DNA from 3 places in the Exiguobacterium sp. s141 genome. Region 2 is predicted to be linked to each of the others. Evidence: riboswitches for the same ligand, from Rfam matches in the RefSeq annotation. Region 2 holds a riboswitch; each other region holds the start of a gene.

Region 1 (5,453 bases), on a different contig from region 2:
CGAGACCGCCCTCAGATACCTCGTAGTACATGTAGAACACGAGGATGGCGCGCATCCCGTAATACGAGAACCGTTCCCAAAACTCAGTGAAGAATAGCGTGAACAAGCCTTTAGGCTGTCCGAAAAAACCTTTTTGTGGCACGCTGTCCACAATTTTCTGTTTATCGATCCTTTCCATGAAAGATCCCTCCTTAACCGTATCATCATAAAAAAGAATCATTATGTTTGTAAAGAATAAACGAATGAAAAATTCAAAATTTAATGATATTCGAACGAAATCAAAAACCACACTAAACGACTAGGTTCAGTGTGGTTTTATAAGTCAAGCTGTCTTTTGTTTCGCTTCGGCTGCGCTGACGCGGCGTCCAAGTTGCCAATAGATGAGTCCCGACACGCAACTGGCCGCCCCGACGAGGATCAACGCGATATGTCCGGCGCGTTGGTCGAAGAACAGGCTTGCCATGATCGGTGCGGTCACCCCGCCGATCAACCATTGGATGCTGGCGGCCCCGTTGTAGGCACCGCGCATATTCTCCGGAGCGATCAAGGCGATGAACGTCTGTTGGACCGGGGACATGATCATCTCGCCGAGCGTATAGAAGGCGTACACCGCGAGCAAGACGCTGACGAGAACGAGGTACGGTGTCCCGAGTGAATAGAGGAGACGCGGCATGACGGCGATCAGAATCATGCCGACCCCGAAGATGGTCGCCCCGGCGAGCATGACGTTGCCGAACGGCTTGCGGCCGAGTTTCGAAGCGATCGGAAACTGGAACAACACGACCATGATGCCGTTCAAGGCGAGCATATAGGCGAACGGGTTCTCACGATCGGTGTACGATGGCATCGACTCTCTCAAGAAGAGGGGCAGCATGCTCTCGATGAGCGAGAAGCCCATCGAGATGAAGACACCGGCAAAGATGAACACGAGGAACACCTTGTCATTGTAGAACACGCGCAGGACATCCCGGTTCGATGGCGTGTCGACATCGGTCGTCTCTGGGAGCGACTCCCGGATGAAGCGACCGAGGACGAGTGCGTACAAGACGAAGACGAGAGCGGCCGAGTAGAAGATATACTGCCGGTCGATAAAGAGGACGGCACTCCCGAGGAGCGGGCCGAATGCAGCCCCGATATTGTGCCCCATCCGCAACAGACCGAACGCCTCGTTCATCTGTTCGGGCTCGGTCACATCGGCTACCATCGCGCTTGCGGCCGGGTGGAACAATGAGTTCGTCAAACCGAGCATGGCGTTCAAGAGAAGGAGCGGCCAAAACGTTTCGGCGAAGGCGAAACCGACGAGGGCGAGGGCGTCGCCAAGAATGGCAGCCATCATGATTGGTTTGCGGCCATACAGGTCTGCGAGCCGTCCACCGACGACCGATCCGATGAGCGCCATGATTGGTCCGGTCGCCATGATGACCCCGACCTGGATATAACTGTCGAGCTTGTCGCTATAGTATAGGACGAGGAACGGTGCGATCATGAACATCATGACACCGGTGATCGTCTCTCCGAGGAAGCGGATCCAAATGTTACGGTCGAGCTGTTTGAGTGATTGAATCATTAAGGTCACCTGCTTTAGTTGATAGAATAAGAAAAGGGACGCAGCATGCACAAAGGCATACGCGTCCCTACGATCTTAGGCATGCCTCGGAAGGCAGGCGACATCACGGATTCAAATCACGGAGAGGCGCCTGCCGGTCAATATGAACTTGGACGTGCGAGCGTTGAATGACTGACATCGGTACCTCTCCTTTCTGCATTGGACTGTCTTCTCTTCAAGATTATGATATTTCCGTGAAATGTGTCAACATAAATCGTCAATGTGTCATAATAATTCGTTCAAATTCTTTCGGCTGAGCCGGTAGTCGATCAACCGAGAGAACACGACTTGAATCATCGCCGTGACCGGGACACTGATGAACATCCCGACGAGACCGAACAGGCTACCTCCGATGATGATCGAGGTGATGACCCAAAACGGGGTGATGCCGACGCTGTCGCCGAGAATCTTCGGGCCGAGCCAAAGTCCGTCGAATTGTTGCAACAAGAAGATGAACAAGAGGACGATGAGCGCCGTGAACGGGTCATAGAAGTAAGTGATGATGAACGCCGGGATCATCCCGAGCAGCGGTCCGACGTACGGGATGAAGTTCAAGACACCGACGATGACGCCGAGCAGAAGCGCGTATGGCGCCCCGATGATCAACAGACCGGCGACGGCCAGCACCCCGATGATGAGGCAGTCGAGCGACTTCCCGATGATATAGCGTTTGAAGATATAATCCATCTCTTGGAAGATGTCGATCGTCGTCTTGGCTGACGCGACCGGGAACATCGCATACAACAGACGCTTGAACATGCGGGCAAAAATCTCTTTGTCTTTCAACAGATAGATCGAGATGACGATCCCAATCAAGAAGTTGATGAGCGTCATCGTGAAGCTCGACACGTAGCTGACCGACGACAAGACGGCGGTCTCGACCCAGCCCGAGTAACGTTCCTCGAAGCGGCTGAAATCGATGGCTTGGGCAATCGTCGCGTTGTACTCTTTCAAGTACGTGTTCAACTGGGCGAGGAACCCGTCAATCTGTCGGATGTAGAACGGGAGCTCTTCGATGAGTGAGGCGAGGCTCGAATAAATGCGTGGGAACAGCGTCACCGCAGAGATGACGAGAATCCCGATGAAGACGATGTAAACGATCAGCAAACCTTGATAGCGTTTTAATTGAAACCGTTCTTCTATATAGGACAGGACGGTATTCAGGAGCAGCGCGATGGCAATTCCCATGATAATCGGCGTCAGCAACTGGAACGTATAGTGCAACACACTAGAAATCGTGTCCGGTTCACTGATGACTTTCCATAGGACGAGCAGAATCAATCCGATCACGCTCAACTTCCAAATCAATTGACGATTTAATTCCAAAGGTCCATCCCCTCATCTTTTAAATTTTGTAGAATAACGTTCACTTTGTACTATGACCTTTTTTTTATCGGGATTCAATAGGCCACACCTATTTTCGAAAAAGGATTGACAAGATTGGTAACGTTTGGTTAACTAAGTGACATATTACAAAAAGACAAATCGCATATAAAACACTTTCTATCAAGAGAAGCGGAGGGACTGGCCCGATGAAGCTTCAGCAACAGATTGATTCAATACTGTGCTAATTCCAGCAAGGTGACCTTGAGAGATGGAAAGGTGGTTGTTTGAATACGTCCGTATCTCGACACCCCTTTCCGCGGAAAGGGGTGTTTTTTGCATAGGAGGACTATTCATGACTGACAGACGCTCACATCTACTTAAAACGTTACCACCACAACATTTCGTCGGACTCGCGAACGAGTTGGCCGAACTCGAACAGGCCGGCCGCGACATCATCCGACTCGGACAAGGGACGCCTGACCTGCCTACGCCTGAGCCAATCTGTGACGCGCTTCAGACGGCGCTCCTCGACGCCTCGACCCATCAATACGGTCCGTTCCGCGGTCAGGCCCGCCTGAAGCAAGCAGTGGCGACGTTCTATTTGAATGAGTATGGAGTCGAACTTGATCCCGAGACAGAAGTAGCGATTCTCATCGGCTCAAAATCTGGTCTCATCACGTTGCCGCAATGCGTACTCGAACCTGGCGACGGGATCTTGCTACCGAATCCCGGCTATCCTGATTACATCTCGGGGGCACGCCTCGCCGGTGCCGTCGTCCGTGACCTCGTCCTCCGGGAAGAGAACGGCTTCTTGCCGGACTATGAGACGCTCGATACGCAAGATGCAAAACTCATGTATTTGAACTACCCGAGCAATCCGACCGGAGCCGTCGCCTCACCCGCTTTCTTTGACGATACCGTCCGTTTCGCCCGGGAGCGGGACTTGATGGTCGTCCACGATTTCGCATACGGCAGCATCGGATTCGATGGCCACGTCCCGCCTAGCTTTCTGCAGGCGGATGGGGCGAAAGAAGTCGGCATCGAGGTATATACGATGTCGAAAGCTTTCAACATGTCCGGTTGGCGCGTCGCCTTCGCCGTCGGGAACGCGGACATCATCGAGGCGATCAACACGTATCAGGACCACGTCCACGTCAGCGTGTTCTCGGCCATCCAGGCGGCGGCTGTCGCTGCGCTCGAGGCGCCCCGTACCATTCGCGATGACTTGGCACGACTGTACGAGGCACGGCGTGATCGCCTGATCGACGGGTTGAACCGGGCCGGCTGGGCCGTCGAACCGCCGGAGGGTTCGTTCTTCGTCTGGGCGAAAGTGCCCGAGGGCGATGCCAAATCGTTCTCGCGTAAGTTATTGTACGAGGCAGGAGTCGCCGTCACCCCGGGCTATTTCTTCGGTTCGGAAGGGAACGGATACGTCCGCTTCGGTCTCGTCTCACCGGAACCGAAGATTGACGAGGCCGTCGAACGAATCGAGCGGTTGTTTGCCGCCTATGAGGAGGTGCGCGCATGATTCGTCAGGCCGTCCTTGAATATGACCACGCCGATGACGCGCTCGACCGTCTTGATGACTTAGTCGACGGCCGACGTGCCCACGTCCTGCACGGTCAGAACGGGTATGACGTCGTCCGAGCCATCTTTCCGGCCATCGCGGACTATCCGGCAACAAGGTTCAGCGGGGAGTGCACGGACTCGGAAGTCAAACGGCTCAAACCGTTGGACGCCGACGTGTTAATCGCCGTCGGAGGCGGCAAGCTCGTCGATACGGCCAAACTCGTCGCCTATCAACGGAACGTCCCGCTCATCGTCGTTCCAACGCTCGCCTCGAACTGTGCGGCGTTCACACCGCTCAGCGTCGTCTATCAGGAGGACGGGAGCTACGACCGCTACGACATGTTCCGCGTCGTCATCGAACGGGTCATCGTTGACTCACGGGTCATCTCACGCTCACCATATGAATACTTTCGGGCCGGTGTCATCGACACGGTCGCGAAGTTTTACGAGGCCCGTTATTTGAGTGGTGACAGCTCAGCTGACGCCGGCGTCAACACCGGACTCGTCTTGGCCGAGCAGTGCGGGCGTCTCGTCGAACTTGAATTGAGCGAGCACGCTTTTGAGTCGTATAGTGACGACGTCCGCTTCGCGGTCGATCACGTGCTCGCCATCGGTGGCGCCGTCGGTGGATTTGGTGACGCCGGGACACGCGTCGCCGTGGGCCATGCGGTCCATAATGCGCTCAGCCGCTTCGAGTCGACCCACTCTTTCTTGCATGGAGACAAGGTCGGCTTCGGCCTAATCATCCAGGAGCGGTTGCGTCGCTCGGCCGATGCTCCGTATTTGGAGGCCTGGTTGAAACGGTTCGGTGCACCGACGACGCTCGAGGCGCTCGGGGTCGGGTCGGGCGACATCCCGGTACTGGTCGACTCCGTCATGATGGAAACCGAACTGCAACAGTTGCCGGAACCACTCGATAAAGACTTTTTGAAAATAATTTTTGAAAATTTAC
Region 2 (5,453 bases):
CAGACGGTGATGCCGTGATTGCGAATGAGGACGGCACCGGCGTTTGCGTGAATGTGAGGGGCGAAAGCGGCCGCAAGAGTCGGAATGTCCGCATGGTTCTCGATAATCGGTACGCGGACGACCGCATCCTCGTCCCAGAAGCCGAGCGCTTTGATGATTTCTTGACCGGTGAAGACGACTTCGCCGGTAGCGGCATGGAGCTCGGAGATGACATTATTGTCGACCGTATGGACATGGAGCGAACACGTCGCATCCGTCCGATTGAACACTTCGACATGTAGCAGCGTCTCGGCGGATGGTTTTCCTGTCTGTTCGCCGATTAAGCGTCCGCCCGCATCGACATGAACAAAGTCGTCTGGCGTTCGTTTCCGTTTATCGCGTCCACTCGCCGTGACGAGAAATTCGAGCGGGTCGTCAGAGACGCGAATCGCCAAATTCCCACTCGTTCCGGGGAACCAGTCGCGGGCGGCGAGTTCGTCTTTAATCTCGGCCAGTTCAAGCCAACGTGCCGTAAGGCTCATACGGGCACCTCCTTCAAGTGATGGGTGATGTCGTCGAACGTCTCGAACGGGGCGTAACGGATGCCTGCGTCTTCGCAGAGCGTGATGAGTTGACCCCGGGCGTAGACGAAGTCGGCACGCTTCGCGACCTCGAAGTCGGTCACCGAGTCGCCGATGATGATTAAACGGTCACTCGGATTGACGATACGGCGGGCAATCGTCGGCTTGCAACAGCCGCAATCGTTCGTACACTGTTCGTCACAAGCGTGCGGCCACGTGACGGTTACCGTCTCGTCGGAGAAGTCGGCGACGTTACAGTAGATATGCTCAGGGGCGACGTGACCATCTAAGACCGGCTGGACGAAGAAGTCCATCCCGCCGCTGACGACGTCAAACTTCCAACCGTGCGCCCGAACCTGTTCTAAAAATGATGGGAACCCTTGGCGGAGCGTGATCCGCTCCAACAAATAATCGTGGTAAGCCGGGGCGGCCTCGCTCGGCAATAGTTGAAACAGTTGACCGACGCCGGAGCGGATTGAAATCCGTTGCTCGAGGACCGCATCTTTCAACTCGACCCAAGCCGGCGGGGCGAACGCTTTCATCAACGCGATGATATTGTCTTCCGCCGTGATCGTCCCATCGAAGTCGCACAGGATGTGGACCGTCATCGTGACGCCCACGCCTTTAACGCGGTATCGAGTTCGTCCGTCTGTCCTGCGGTGTGACCGAGGACGTGAGTGATGGCTTGGCGGAAAGCACGGGCCCCGGCGGCTGCACCGTCCGGGTGACCATGAATGCCACCGCCGGCGTTGATGACGACCTCCGTCCCGAAATCACGAATGATATCGGCGACAAGCCCCGGATGAATCCCGGCTGACGGGACCGGTAAAATTGGTTTCGACCAATGCGGTTCGGCGCTCAAGTCACGAATCGCGAACGCCTCGTCCCGTGGTGTCGCGAGCGAACCGTATGGAGACGGGAAGAGCGTCAAATCGGCCCCGGCGAGACGTGGGAGTTTACCGAGTAAGAGCGAATGACTGATGGACCCGGTCAAGGCGCCGGCAAAGGCCGGGTGGGCCAAAATCGGCACACGGATGTCTGGGTCGTTCGCAAGTTCGCGCAGTGCGTCAAGACCGTACGTATAGACGTTGAATAGGAGCGCCGTCGCACCGGCCTCGATCAGCCGGAGCGCCTGATCGCGAAGACCGAACACAGGGCCGCTCAGCGTGATGGCGTAGAGGACACGTTTCCCGGTCGCCTCAAAGTGCGCTTGAATGACGGCCGCTCCGATCCGGGCCCGTTCGAGCGACGGCGTGAGCGGATTGTCGTATAAAATCTCGTCGTCTTTGACGATATCGATGCCGCCGGCGAACTGATCGCGGAGTTGCTGCTCGAGAAACGCGAGGTCACGCCCGATGACGCCTTTGAAGATGCTCATGACGAGCGGACGGTCATGGACACCGAGCAACTCGCGAATCCCGTCGACGCCGAACTTGGCGCCTTTGAAATGAGGGGCGAGCGTTTCGGGCAACGTCAAATCGATTAACCGAATAGAATCGTCGAGGGATAGTTTCCCGAACGTCGTCGTCAAGATGGATGAAAAGTCAGGGCTGACATTATGTAACGGATAGCGGATCGTGAACCGGCTCGTCGTCTCCGTATGGGTGGTCGATACGACCTCACCCCGGTACGCCTGTAACTGCTCTTGCTCTAAATGACGCAGCTCGGTCCATGTGCCGACGGTCAGCTCGAGGGCGATTTTGTCGGCAATGCTTGCGACCGCATCCGTCCGTTTGATTTCATATGTGGCAGTGATACTCATATGGTTCCTCCTTCCAGGCAAACAAAAAATGACCCCATGCCGAGGCAAGAGGTCATCATAAAAAATGAACTCTTATCTCTCAGCTTTCGCTGCAAGAATTAGCACCGTGCCATCTCTGGTCGGTTGCTGCGACATCATCGGGCTCGTCCCTCCGTCTGCTCTTGATAAGAATGTGATTTGAAGTTGTGAAATTTAATTGAATTTTTACACAGATTCGTCACGTCGTCAATTCCTTTTTTTCCAAAAAAAATATTTTGGGAAGTTGTTTCCATATATGCACAAAAAAAGACGAGTGGCACGGAGAAAAGGACGTTGACAATTGTGACGTCGAGTCCGTAATATTCATCACATAAGTTCACCGAATCGAATAAACCACTCTTATCGCGAGTTGGCAGAGGGAATTGGCCCGATGACGCCGCAGCAACCGACCATTAGGCACGGTGCTACATCCACCAGACGAATGTCTGACAGATGAGAGGAACAACCATTTTGGCTGTGCCTCTTTCTCGCGGAGAAAGGGGCTTTTTTTGTGGGCAACGTACAGGAAGGGGAAAACATCATGTCATATCAACCATTTACAGAACAGTCTGTTGTCGAGCACGTCCGTCAATTAGGATACTTGCAAGACGGAATCGCCGAGTGTGAGGAAATCGGGGACGGCAATTTGAATCTCGTGTTTCGGATTCGCCAAGGCGAACAGCGCCTAATCGTCAAACAGGCGCTCCCATACGCTAAAGTCGTCGGTGAGAGCTGGCCGCTTACACTCGAACGGGCATGGATTGAACAGTTGGCACTCCGTGAGTTTGCGAACGTGGCGCCGCGTTTCGTCCCGGACGTCCTCGGTAGCGACCGGACGCTCGCCTACACGATTTTAGAAGATCTGTCTGATTATGAGATTGTCCGCACCGGTTATTTGAAAGGGGAGAGCTATCCGGAACTCGCGCGTCATGTCGGTGAATTTTTAGGCGAGACGCTGTTCGCGACGTCGGATTATGCGGCCGGCCCGATCGCGAAGAAGCGGATTGAACGTGACTATTACAACCCGGAACTGTGTGACATCACCGAGAAGCTCATCTTCACCGACCCGTTCAAAGACGCGGAGTCGAACAACATCGAGGCGGCGCTTCGAGAAGATGTCGAACGCCTTTGGCAAGACCAGGCGCTCAAGGTCGAGGTGACGAAACTGAAAGTCGGATTTGTCACGAAACATGAGGCGCTTCTGCACGGTGACCTACATACAGGCAGCATCTTCGCGACCCAACAAGAGACGAAAATCATCGATCCAGAGTTCGCATTTTACGGACCGTTCGGCTTTGATTTGGGCCAAATTATCGCCCATTTGACGCTGTCGACGTTCCATGACCCGCTCAAACGCTTCGAACGTTTCACGGACGTCTTGACGGTGTGGGAGACGTTCGAGAAGACGTTCCGGGCCAACTTTGAGCGCGCTGTCGAGCCGTTCAATACGGACGGTTTCGTCGACGAATTGTTGCGGACAATCTTCAGCGACACGATCGGCTATGCCGGTTGCGAACTCATTCGCCGTGCCGTCGGACTCGCCGGTGTCGCCGATCTCGAGACGTTGCCGGAAGCGACGCGGCTCGAACGAAAACGTGACGCGCTTGCCCTCGGGACGGCGCTCATTAAAGAACGCCACAGCGTCGAATCGATTGACGACTTGGTGACGCTTTTGTCGGGGGTGCGCGTATGACGGTCCAAAACATCCGCTTTAATTCGCAAACGGACGAACTCATCCTATTGGATCAGACGTTGTTACCACATGAAGAGCGTTACGTGACAATCGAGACGCTCGAACAGGCCGAACATGCCATCGAGACGCTCCAAGTCCGTGGTGCCCCGGCCATCGCTTACTTCGGGGCGTTCGTCCTCGCCAAAGAGGCAGGCCGGTTAGTCGACGACCCGGACTTCACCCGTCGACTCGACCTCGTTGGACGCCGCTTGATTGCGACAAGACCGACGGCGGTCAATCTGCAAAACGTGATCGAATCGCTCCTTGATTTAAATGTCGGGGACGACTTTGAGGCGATTGCCGAGGAAATCAAACGCCGCGCCATCGCTTTGTACGACCGGGACGTCGATACATATCGGGCCATCGGCGAGCATGCGCTGACGGTGTTGCCGGCCGGGGGGAACGTGTTGACAATCTGCAACGCCGGTGCCATCGCGACATCGCGATACGGCACAGCGCTCGCGCCGTTTTACGTCGGAAAAGAACAGGGCGTATCTTTCAACGTCTTCGCCTGTGAGACGCGGCCGCTCCTGCAAGGGGCACGCCTCACTGTCTGGGAACTCGACCGGGCCGATATCGACGTGACGCTCATCACCGACAATATGGCGGCTTGGACGATTCAGTCAAAACGAGTCGACGCCATCATCGTTGGAGCTGACCGTATCACACGGACGGGTCACGTCGCCAATAAAATTGGGACGTTGCAGCTCGCCGTCCTTGCCAAACATTACGGCATTCCGTTCTATGTCGCGGCGCCGCATTCGACGTTCGATTTGACGGCGGATGACACGATTGAAATCGAGGAGCGGAACCCGTCAGAAGTGACACATATCGGTGGTCAACCGACGGCACCCGTCGGCATCACCGTCTTCAATCCGGCGTTCGACGTCACCCCACCGGACCTCATCACCGGACTCATCACCGAGGCGGGTGTGTTCGAGCCGACAGAGACTGCCATCACACATCATGTAGGGGGAACAATTCATGTCTAAAAAACTATTAATTTTACTATTCACATTCGTCTTGGCGCTCGTCGGTTGCACGAACGAACAAGCGGCCCCATCGAAGCCGGCTGAGAAGACACCGGAGACGAAACCCGTCTCGGTCTCGAATGCCACACTTCCGAAAGATATCGATGTCGCCCTGATCATGCAGATGTCGATCGGGACGTTCTCGTCGCAGTATATCAACGGGGTGACGGAACAAGTCGAATCGTTCGGCGGCAACGTGAAAGTGTACAACGCCGACAACGACCTGTCGAAGATGGCGAGCTATGTCGATACGGCGACGACGCAAGGCGTCGATGTCATCTTGATCGACCATGGCCGTGCCGATGCGTTGAAAGAACCGGTCCAACGCGCGCTCGATAAAGGCATCAAAG
Region 3 (5,453 bases), on a different contig from region 2:
GCTGGGATGACGACCGGTTCGTCTCGGTCGATCACTTCTTGCAGGATTCCACTTTCCCATAAGTCCTCGATGACCGCTTCCGGCACACGACGGCCGATGATGGTCGCGATGCGGGCCGGGTCGGTCGAGTCGGGGTGGGTGCTGTAGGCGAGCAACTGATGGTGGCGATTTTCAATCGTGATTGGGGCCCGAATCGCTTGTCCGATTGCTTCGGCGAGCGTATCGAGCGATTCATAAGATTTCTGCAAAAAAGGCATGTCGATTCCTCCTCTCTCTCACTATACCGTCTCTGTTGTGAAAGTTCACAAAAAGATGGTGAGTTTTTAGAAGGAGGGAACGACATGCCTGCATCATTCACATTAAATTGGGAAAAACAGTCCGACCACAAGACCGAGTAAAGCCCCGACGATGACTTGGAACGGGGTATGACCGACGAGCTCATTTAAGATGGGTGTCTCGTGCTTGATTCCTTTGAAGTAGTCGTTCAACAAACGGGCCTGGAATCCGACCGCTTGACGAACGCCGGTCGCATCGTACATGACGATCGTCGCAAAAATCAAGGCGAGTGCGAACATACTGGAATCGATTCCTTCGACTCGACCGATGACGGTCGCTAAGGCGACGACGGTCGAAGAGTGGGAACTTGGCATCCCACCCGAGGCAAACATGATTTCTAATTCAAAATCTCGTGTTTTAATGAGTTCGGTTACGAGCTTGGCTGCTTGTGCGATGAACCAAGCGAGCAAGGCGGCGAGTAAAGGTTCGTTAAAGAGCAATCGATTCACTTCCTGTCTGACAATGGTATCTACACTATACCCGATTCTGTCATCGGCTAGACGTAAAGTTTCTGTCAAAAAAGCACCTCGAGCATAGGCTCGAAGTGCTTTCTGGTCGATTTTTGTTACCCGACGACGCCTTCAGTCTGCTGAAGTTTGTCCGCGATATTCTCGATGATATAGCGGTTACGTGGATGCTCCTGGCACTCTTTCGAGCATGAACGCATTTGTTTCGGTTCACACTCTTCACAACAGAAGTGTTGAGCATTACACACCGGGTTGGCACAATTAACGTAGCGGACCGTCTTCGTTCCGCAGTGCATGCACTCCGAAACAACGGACGGGTTGACCGTGTTGACCGGGACGTTGATGCGCTCGTCAAAGACGTAAAGCTCACCTTCCCAGTCTTCGCCTTTCGTGGCGTCGTCTTTGCCGTACATGGCGACGCCGCCTTTAAGGTGGAAAATGTTGTCGTGACCTTGGTCACGCATATATGCGGTAAATTTCTCGCAACGGACGCCTCCGGTACAGTACGTGAGTAAGGTTTTCCCTTCGTAGAGGTCCTTGTTCTCTTCGAGCCAATCTGGCATGTAACGAGAAGCCTCTACGTCGATTTTGATCGCATTTTTAAAGTGACCAAGATCGTACTCGTAGTTGTTACGAACATCGAGGATGACGACATCGTCGCGATTCATCATCTCTTTCCATTCTGCCGGTTCGAGGTACGCACCGTGCTGTTTAGGAACGTCGAACTCACCATCAAAGCGCCACGTCACAAGCTCTTTCTTATGACGGACAAAGATTTTTTTGAACGCATGCTCTTCGACTTCATCGATTTTGAACTCGATATCGCTGAAAAGCGGGTTCGCTTTCAAGTCGTTCATGTATTGCTCGGTCTGTTCCCAAGTCCCAGAGCACGTTCCGTTGATTCCTTCGGAAGAAATCAAGATCCGTCCTTTGATGCCAAGGTCCTTACAATACTTGAGGTGCTCTTGTGTGAGCGTTTCTGGGTCTTCGATGTTGACGTACTTATAGTACAGCAAGACCCGCATTGGTTTTGTTTCCATGTTATTACTCCCCTGTGTTCAGTTTTTTGCAGGAAAACGAACGTTGGGTTGTGTCGTTCGACGAGCGGACTTGCCTGCAACCACAAGTCCATATTATATGATAGATATCACAGCGAAATTTCGCAAATACTTTTTATTTTTTTTACTGGCGTGCAGGGGGATGCGTCTTCCTGAGCGAAATCGGGTAAAAGGTATTAATGAAAGTCGAAGGTGGAAACTGATATGCTCACATCACTCCAACAATGGATTATCCAACTGATTGAATGGCTGCAAGAGCTTCCGGGAGGCCCATGGGCGGGACTAGGGGCGCCGTTCCTTGAGGCGATCTTTCCATTTCTTCCGCTCGTCCTCATCATTTCGGCGAACGCGGCCACGTATGGGTTCTTGCTCGGGACGTTATTGTCTTGGGTCGGTAGTTTACTAGGGACGATTCTTGTCTTTACAGCCGTCCGTTACGTATTCCGTAAACCGATGACACGGTGGCTCGAAAAACATAAACAAGGGGTATATTGGCTGGAACGCATCAACCATATGAGCCCGATCTCGCTTGGGTTTTTATATTCGCTCCCGTTCATCCCGGTCAGTTTGATCACATACTTACTTGCCCTCATTCAAATGCCGCTTCGGACATTCATCATGGCGGCGGGGTTCGGGAAACTGCTTGTCGTCTTGATTTTTTCGGTCATTGGTGACCAGTGGGAAGAGTTTATTCAAAGTCCGTTCCGCTTATCGATGCTTGGACTGTTACTGTTTATCCTTTGGGCGATCAGCCGTGGTCTCGAGGAATTGCTCAAGCGGCGCGCCTTCAAAAAACGCAACGAACAACTTCAACGTGAACGTGAAACGAAACGTCAAACGACCCTTCGAAACTAGTGCTTCAAAGGGTCGTTTTGGTTAGGCGCGCTTTTTGAAACGCGGGAAGTTAAAGACGATGGCCAGCCCTCCGCAAATGAAGAGCAGGAATGGATAGAACATATACGGGACGAGCGCTGGTGACGCCGTATTCGTCAATTCGGCGGCGATGAGCAACTGTGCCCCATAAGGCAACAGGCCTTGGACGCCACACGAGAAGATGTCGAGCACACTCGCTGATTTCTTTCGCTCGATGTCATACGTATCGGCGATATTGGCGGCGAGCGGACCGGCCACAAGAATCGAGATCGTGTTGTTCGCCGTCGCGACGTTGGTCGCGCTGACGAGCCCGGCGATGCTCCATTCGGCACCGGCACGTTTTTGAATCCGCGACGTGAGCGCGTCACGCAAGTAAGTGAGCCCGCCGTTATGTGAGATGAGTCCGACGAGTCCGCCCATGAGGAGCGTCAAGAGCGAAATCTCGGCCATACCCATCATCCCGTCTGCCATAGCCGTGACGTATGAAGTGACAGCCAAACTCCCATCGATCAAACCGATGATGCCGGTCAAGGCGATCCCGCCAAGCAAAACGAGAATGACGTTCAACCCGGTCAAGGCGAGAGCGATGACGGCGAGGTATGGAATGAGTTTATACCATTCGAACGCGGCTGCATCGACAGTCGATTCTCCACTCGATAACACTGATAAGAGGACGATTGTGATAAGGGCGGCCGGGAGGACAATCCAAAAGTTGGTTCGGAATTTGTCACGCATATTGGTACGCTGGGTCCGGACGGCAGCGATTGTCGTGTCCGAGATGAACGACAAGTTGTCCCCGAACATGGCACCACCGACGACGGCAGCCGCCGCGATGGCGATATTGACGCCACTTTCTTCGTGGATACCGAGCGCGATCGGGGCGAGGGCCGCAATCGTGCCGGTCGATGTGCCCATCGCCATTGAGATGAAGGCCGCGATGACGAACAGGCCGCTCAAGAGGAGCGAAGGCGGTAATAACGTCAATGCCGCATTGACGGTCGCATCAATCGCCCCGATTGCTTCGGCGACGCTTGAAAACGCGCCGGCGAGCAAGAAGATGAACACCATGATCAAGATGCTTGGGTTGCCGGCGCCTTGGGCGACACGTTCGACCGTCTGGGTGACGCTTCCTTTCGTCATCATCGCCGCGACGATGACGGCAATCAAGGCCGCAATCAAGACGGGAAATTTATAAAAATCGTCATAGTAGATGCCTGCCCCGATAAAGAAGACGAGGAAGACGAGCAAAGGCAATAGTGCCCATTTGTTAGCTGTCGGTTGTTCCAATCGATTCACCTCATTCATAAAATAAAAAGAGAGCCTTCTGAAAAAAGGCTCTCTCTACAAGAAAACACTTTTTTCATCTTTCGAGCAGACTGCTCGCTGGATTTGGCACAGGTTACCCGCTGCCGAGACGTCACTGGGCCAGTCCCTCAGTCTCTCTTGATAAAAAAGTTGTGATATTTAATTATAAGACACGTTCCCTAACGTACTTGTTTCAAATCCGCTTGTCAATAGCAAACCCCCACGCGGTGAACGTGGGGGTGAGTCAGGTCGTTAAGAAATTGTAATGGGCGACGCGGTTGCGTCCGGCGTACTTCCCGCCGACGTAGAGGGCCCGGTCAGCGTTACGAATCGTATCGTCGAGGCGTTTGTCACCGAACGCCTGAATCGTGTCGACACCGATCGAAGCGGTGACGGGGATATCGATCCCGTCGACGTGGAACGGTTTGTTCTCGATTTGTTGCCGGATTCGTTCGGCGATTTCGATTGCCTGTTCGACATCGCAACGGTTCAATAGCAAGATGAACTCTTCACCGCCGTAACGGGCGGCAAAATCTTCGGTGCGGAGTGCCTGGCGAATCCGCCGTCCAAACTCTTGGAGCACACTGTCCCCGACTTGATGTCCGTGCACATCGTTGATTTTTTTGAAAAAGTCGATGTCGAGCATCGCGACCGAAATCGGATACATCGAACCGTCCGAGATTTGTTGAATCCCGTATTCGTAAAACGCGCGTGCATTGGCGAGGAGCGTCAAGCTGTCGGTCCGACTTTCCGTGTAAAGACGGTCGCGCTCATGGCAACGGCTGATCGTCCGGTTGAACGACTTGAGAAGTTTGACGATTTCACGTTGGATGGTCGGGGGATACCCATAGACGTGTTCACCCGTCATGACGAGCCACGTGCGAATCCCTTCGATCTCCTCGGACCGAACCGAGATGAAACTATGATAGTCGTCGTCAAATTCGTTCGACAGTGGTGCGTCCCATTCGAAGCGCATCTCATATTCGACCGAGGCTTCGTTCGGATAAGCGTGATCGAGCAAATCGAACACGATGTGACGATCAATCGGCTGACGCGTCTTCAAATCAAAGTACAGGGTACGGTCGAACAGTTTAAACTCGACGAACCCTTCGTCATAGTGATTGAGCCGCTCACATTGACTGAGAAACACTTCGATGGCTTGCGCCTCGCTCTGCGATAACGACACGGCTTCTTTTGCCTCATCATACTGTTCAATCAACGATCTAAAGGCGTCTTGCCGGCCTTTTTGGATGATGAGCCGCTTGATGAAGAACGTCAACGCGGCAGCGATGCTGCTGACGACGAGTAAATTCGTCTCCCGGAACAACGAGGCCGCCAAAATGAAGACGAGACTGACGATATACGTATAAAACGCGATGCTCAGAAAATCGCGGACCGGGATGTCGACGCGGAA

The links. Region 2 has a riboswitch for S-adenosylmethionine ahead of mtnK (S-methyl-5-thioribose kinase). Riboswitches for the same ligand answer to the same signal wherever they lie in the genome.
Region 1: another riboswitch for S-adenosylmethionine. It lies ahead of KNP74_RS00555 (aminotransferase class I/II-fold pyridoxal phosphate-dependent enzyme); the one in region 2 lies ahead of mtnK (S-methyl-5-thioribose kinase).
Region 3: another riboswitch for S-adenosylmethionine. It lies ahead of KNP74_RS08595 (Na+/H+ antiporter NhaC family protein); the one in region 2 lies ahead of mtnK (S-methyl-5-thioribose kinase).

Annotation. Positions count from the first base shown of each region.
Region 1 covers NZ_JACSLJ010000001.1:102,197-107,649, reverse strand. Annotated here, with positions in the region: gene KNP74_RS00570 (peptide MFS transporter) at 1-178, opposite strand, end outside; gene KNP74_RS00565 (MDR family MFS transporter) at 323-1,567, opposite strand; gene KNP74_RS00560 (AI-2E family transporter) at 1,832-2,932, opposite strand; SAM riboswitch class I at 3,107-3,207, shown strand; gene KNP74_RS00555 (aminotransferase class I/II-fold pyridoxal phosphate-dependent enzyme) at 3,285-4,460, shown strand; gene KNP74_RS00550 (iron-containing alcohol dehydrogenase family protein) at 4,457-5,453, shown strand, end outside.
Region 2 covers NZ_JACSLJ010000006.1:19,093-24,545, reverse strand. Annotated here, with positions in the region: gene KNP74_RS12145 (methylthioribulose 1-phosphate dehydratase) at 1-521, opposite strand, end outside; gene KNP74_RS12140 (2-hydroxy-3-keto-5-methylthiopentenyl-1-phosphate phosphatase) at 518-1,168, opposite strand; gene KNP74_RS12135 (2,3-diketo-5-methylthiopentyl-1-phosphate enolase) at 1,165-2,322, opposite strand; SAM riboswitch class I at 2,392-2,493, opposite strand; SAM riboswitch class I at 2,698-2,800, shown strand; gene mtnK (S-methyl-5-thioribose kinase) at 2,882-4,033, shown strand; gene mtnA (S-methyl-5-thioribose-1-phosphate isomerase) at 4,030-5,064, shown strand; gene KNP74_RS12120 (sugar ABC transporter substrate-binding protein) at 5,057-5,453, shown strand, end outside.
Region 3 covers NZ_JACSLJ010000003.1:34,077-39,529, reverse strand. Annotated here, with positions in the region: gene KNP74_RS08615 (PucR family transcriptional regulator) at 1-257, opposite strand, end outside; gene KNP74_RS08610 (divergent PAP2 family protein) at 360-785, opposite strand; gene trhO (oxygen-dependent tRNA uridine(34) hydroxylase TrhO) at 902-1,843, opposite strand; gene KNP74_RS08600 (TVP38/TMEM64 family protein) at 2,066-2,716, shown strand; gene KNP74_RS08595 (Na+/H+ antiporter NhaC family protein) at 2,738-4,021, opposite strand; SAM riboswitch class I at 4,092-4,187, opposite strand; gene KNP74_RS08590 (GGDEF domain-containing protein) at 4,284-5,453, opposite strand, start outside.